One region of the Arthrobacter sp. Y3221159 genome, then DNA from elsewhere that is predicted to be linked to it. Evidence: predicted binding sites of a transcription regulator. Region 1 holds the regulator's gene; the other holds the start of a gene.
The links. Region 1 encodes LexA, which represses DNA repair genes until DNA is damaged. Its sites were predicted from a motif close to TCGAACANNTGTTCGA; they were not measured.
Positions count from the first base shown of each region.

Region 2: AC5RT3_RS12615 (LexA family protein) is a predicted target of LexA. The motif match lies at 1,373-1,388, and genes of this name have one in related genera.

Region 1 covers NZ_JBNHFC010000007.1:42,930-45,126, forward strand. Annotated here, with positions in the region: gene AC5RT3_RS08885 (LysM peptidoglycan-binding domain-containing protein) at 1-78, opposite strand, end outside; gene lexA (transcriptional repressor LexA) at 516-1,250, shown strand; gene AC5RT3_RS08895 (ATP-dependent DNA helicase) at 1,323-2,197, opposite strand, start outside.
Region 2 covers NZ_JBNHFC010000011.1:22,362-24,558, reverse strand. Annotated here, with positions in the region: gene AC5RT3_RS12620 (Y-family DNA polymerase) at 1-903, opposite strand, end outside; gene AC5RT3_RS12615 (LexA family protein) at 928-1,359, opposite strand; gene AC5RT3_RS12610 (HAD family hydrolase) at 1,476-2,197, shown strand, end outside.

The DNA.
Region 1 (2,197 bases):
TCCGGGCGTGGCGTGCTGCAAAGCCTGCCGGGCAGAGGCCTGCGGAGCGTTTGCCTGCGAAGCGGATATAGCTGACATGTCTGAGCCCTCCTGGACCATCCTGTGCTGCCGGGGAAAAATCGTGCTGTGGTGCCTGTAGTGCCGGTACTGCCGTTAGTGCCTCTAATGCCTTGGTGCGTTCTCCGCCTGGGGGCGGGGACTGGTGACTTCCTGCTTTACGAGGTCCAGCCTGCCCGGCACCACTGACATTCCGGCCTTCGCATTCGAACGGTTTTCGAATACCGTGCACTTGACTAGAACACATATTCGAACTTTTGCCTCTCCAGTTTTAGCACCTATCAACGAATAATGTCGAGACTCGCTAGAACAAATGTTTGAAAAAGCAAAGTGGCTGGCCTAGCTTTGAAACAGGAAACAACCACCCTTGAAGCTGATCAGCAGGGTCTGACAAAAGGGCAAGTCACCCAGTCCGGAGCCTTGGAAAGCCCGGTGGCAACCGAAAGGCATTGGCGAATATGGCAGCAGCAGCCACCGGGGGCAGGGCAGCCTCGCAGCCGAAAAGGGCCGCGAAGGGGCTCACGCCGCGGCAGAAGAAAATTCTGGAAACCATCCAGCGCTCGGTCAACGAGAACGGCTACCCGCCCTCGATGCGCGAAATTGGCGACACTGTGGGTCTGGCCAGCCTGTCCAGCGTCACCCACCAGCTCTCACAACTGGAGAAGCTGGGCTACCTCCGGCGGGATCCGAAGCGGCCCCGGGCCATGGAGGTACTCACGCCTCTCACACTGGATGGCGGACCCGCAAAGACCGGCGGTCCTTCGGTTTCGCTGCCCCAGGACGCGGGTGCCACAGTAACGGAGCTGCCCACCGCAGTGGACACCGCCATGGTGCCACTGGTCGGCCGGATCGCCGCCGGCGGTCCCATCCTGGCCGACCAACTGGTGGAGGACGTCATGCCGCTCCCCCGCCAGCTGGTGGGACAGGGCGAGCTGTTCATGCTTCGGGTGGCGGGCGATTCCATGGTGGACGCCGCCATCTGCGACGGTGACTGGGTGGTGGTGCGGCGCCAGGCGGATGCCGCCAACGGCGATATCGTGGCGGCGCTCCTGGACGATGAGGCCACGGTCAAGACCTTCCGCCAGCGTGACGGCCATACCTGGCTGCTCCCGCAGAACACCCAGTACGAACCGATTCTTGGCGACCACGCCACCATCATGGGCAAAGTGGTCTCGGTCCTGCGCTCGCTCTAGGGAGAGCAGGACCAACAACTTTATAGTTCGAAAAAGACGGCACCTTCCCCTTTCACGGGAGGGTGCCGTCTGTCAGTGGGCCTCCGCGGCCAGCCGCTCAAGGGCTGCTACCGCTGTCTTCCGGTCCGTCGTGGCCCAGAACGGGGGCAGAGCCCCCCGCAGGAACCCGGCGTAGCGCTCGGTGGCAAGGCGTGAATCCAGCACCGCCACCACTCCCTTGTCGCCGGTGGACCGGATCAGGCGGCCTGCCCCCTGGGCCAGCCGGATGGCGGCATGGGTGGCGGACACCGACATGAACCCGTTGCCGCCCGCCTGCGCCACCGCACGGGACCGCGCCGTCATGAGCGGATCGTCGGGCCGCGGGAACGGAATGCGGTCGATGACCACCAGCCGGCACGATCCGCCGGGGACGTCTACTCCCTGCCACAGGGACATGGTTCCGAACAGGCAGGTGTCCGGTTCGTCGGCGAATTGCTTGACCAGGGCCGTCATGGTGGAATCGCCCTGGCAAAGGACTGTCACACCGAGCTTGGGGCGAAGCGCCTCGGCTGCTTCCTCGGCGGCGCGCCGTGAGGAGAACAGGCAGAGCGCCCCGCCGCCGGATGCGCGGATGAGCGCCTCCAATTCGGCCAGCGATTCCGGCGATGCGCCCCGGCCCGGTTTGGGCAGGTGGCCGGCAACGTACAGTATGCCCTGCTTCGGGTAGTCGAAGGGCGAGCCCACGTCCACGCCGGTCCAGCTGGGGGCGCCGTCTCCCACCAGGCCGAGACCCCCGGCGGCGGGCTCGAACGCTGATCCGATGGCCAGGGTGGCGGATGTCAGGATCACGGTGTGATCGGCAAAGAGGCCCTCCCGCAGCCGGCCTGCCACGGACAGTGGCGCGATGTTGACCAGCACGGGCGCGGATTCGTCGGGCTGCGAATACCCCTGGCCGGGGTCGAAGGAAC
Region 2 (2,197 bases), on a different contig from region 1:
GAACGCCGTCAGGACTTTCGCCTGCAGGCCGTGCTTTGCGAGCCGGGCGCTCGCCTGCTGGCCATAGATGCTGAGCACCTGCCGCATGCCGTCAACGGTGGTGACCGGCGTGGAGAAGGAGCGGGAAAAGATGAGCTGGTCCCGGCCAAGGCGCTCCTCCTCCATGGGAATGCACGGGATGCCACGCAGCTCCAGCACCGTTCGCATCAGCACCACCGAGAACTTGTCGCGGATGACTACAGGGTCCGCGCGGACCAGGTCCAGCACCGTGAAGATGCCCAGGACATTCAGGCGCCTGGTCAGCCGGGCCGCGATGCCCCACACCTCGTCCACGGGGAGCCGGCCCAGCAGGGCCTCCCGAACCGGTGCCGGTACGGCCTCCCAGTGGCAGACCCCGCCGAAGGAGGCGTTGTTCTTCGCCCACTTGTTGCACAGCTTGGCCAGCGTCTTGGTGGGCGCTATCCCCACGCAGACCGGGACACCCACGTTCCGCCGGACCGCGGCCTTCATGTCCCGGCCGAGTGCCAGCAGCTCTTCGGGCCGGCCCTTCACGCCCAGGAAGGCCTCGTCGATGCTGTAAACCTCCAGCCACGCCGAATGCCTGCCGAGAAGCTCCATCACCCGGGCGCTGATATCGCCGTACAGCTCATAGTTGCTGGACTTCGCCACCAGGCCCCACTCCTTTGCCCGGGGCGCGAGCTTGAACCAGGGATCGCCGGTCTTGATTCCCAGCGCCTTCGCCTCCGCGGAGCGGGTTACCGCGCAGCCGTCGTTGTTTGACAGCACGATCAGCGGACGTCCTTCAAGCGAGGGATCGAATGCGCGCTCGGCCGAGGCGTAAAAGCAGTTCACGTCCACGTGGGCGATCTGCGGCATCTGCCGCATCAGGACCGGTTTGGGCATGGCCCTCCTTCCACAATCGGCAGGTCAAACATGGTGCAGGCACCTGGTGGCCACGCCCCACACGGTCAGCTCGGATAACGCGGGGACCCGGATGTCCGGGTACTTCGGGTTCTCCGCCTGCAGCACCACCCCCGTGGACGTGATGCGCAGCCGCTTGACCGTCAGCTCTCCATCCAGCACGGCGACCACCACCGAACCGTCCTTGGGCTCAAGGGCCCGGTTGACGATTAGTTCGTCGCCGTCGCTGATGCCGGCGCCCTCCATCGAGTCCCCGGTCACGCGCACCACGAACGTGCTGGTGATGTCCTTGATCAGGTGCGCGTTCAGGTCGATCCGGCCATCGAAGTAGTCCTGCGCGGGCGACGGGAAGCCGGCCGCAACGGCGACAGGAGAGATCAGGACCGACAGGTACGAGGCGCCCGCATCTATCACGCGGGGACCAACTATAACGCCCACAACACACCCTTATTCGAAAATATGTTCGATTAGTTCAGTGTAGCGCCGCGGGCTGACAAGCGGACCTCCCGGCTGCCGGAATCATCCCGCTGGCCGCCGCCACGTAGACTTGCAGGATGCGGTTGGTGGCAAGCGATATTGACGGAACGATCCTCGGGCACGACGGAAAAATCAGCGACCGCACCGTCCGCGCCTTCCACGCCTGCCGGGACGCCGGCGTCGAACTCGTCTTCGTGACCGGACGGCCGCCCCGCTGGCTGCATCCGCTCCAGGACCAGCTGGGCCATACCGGGACGGTCATCTGCTCCAACGGGGCGGTGGTCTGGGACCTCGAAACGGACAAGCTGGTTTCGGCCCGCACGCTTAGCATCGCCGCGGTGCTGGAAATCCGCCGCATCATCAAGGACCTCCGCCCGGCTGCACTGTTCGCCGCGGAAACGCTCACCGGCTTCCACCTCGAGCCCGGGTTCATCGAAAACGAGTCAAGCGAACTCCTGTCGCAGTTCCCCCCGGCGCCGCTGCGGGAAACCCTGGTTGACGATGACAGCGTGGTGAAGTTCCTCGCCATCGTCCGGGACGGCACTCCGGACGAGTTCCTCGCCGAGGTGCGCCCCGCCGTCGAACACCTCGCCGCCGCCACCCACTCCTCGCCGGGCGTGCCCATGCTGGAACTGTCCCTGCCCGGCGTGAACAAGGCCGTCACCCTGGCCGAGTACGCACGGGCGCTGGGCATTGACGCCTCCGACGTGGTGGCCTTCGGTGACATGCCCAACGACATCGAGATGCTCCGCTGGGCGGGCCACGGCTATGCCATGGCCAGCGGCCACCCAGAGGCGAT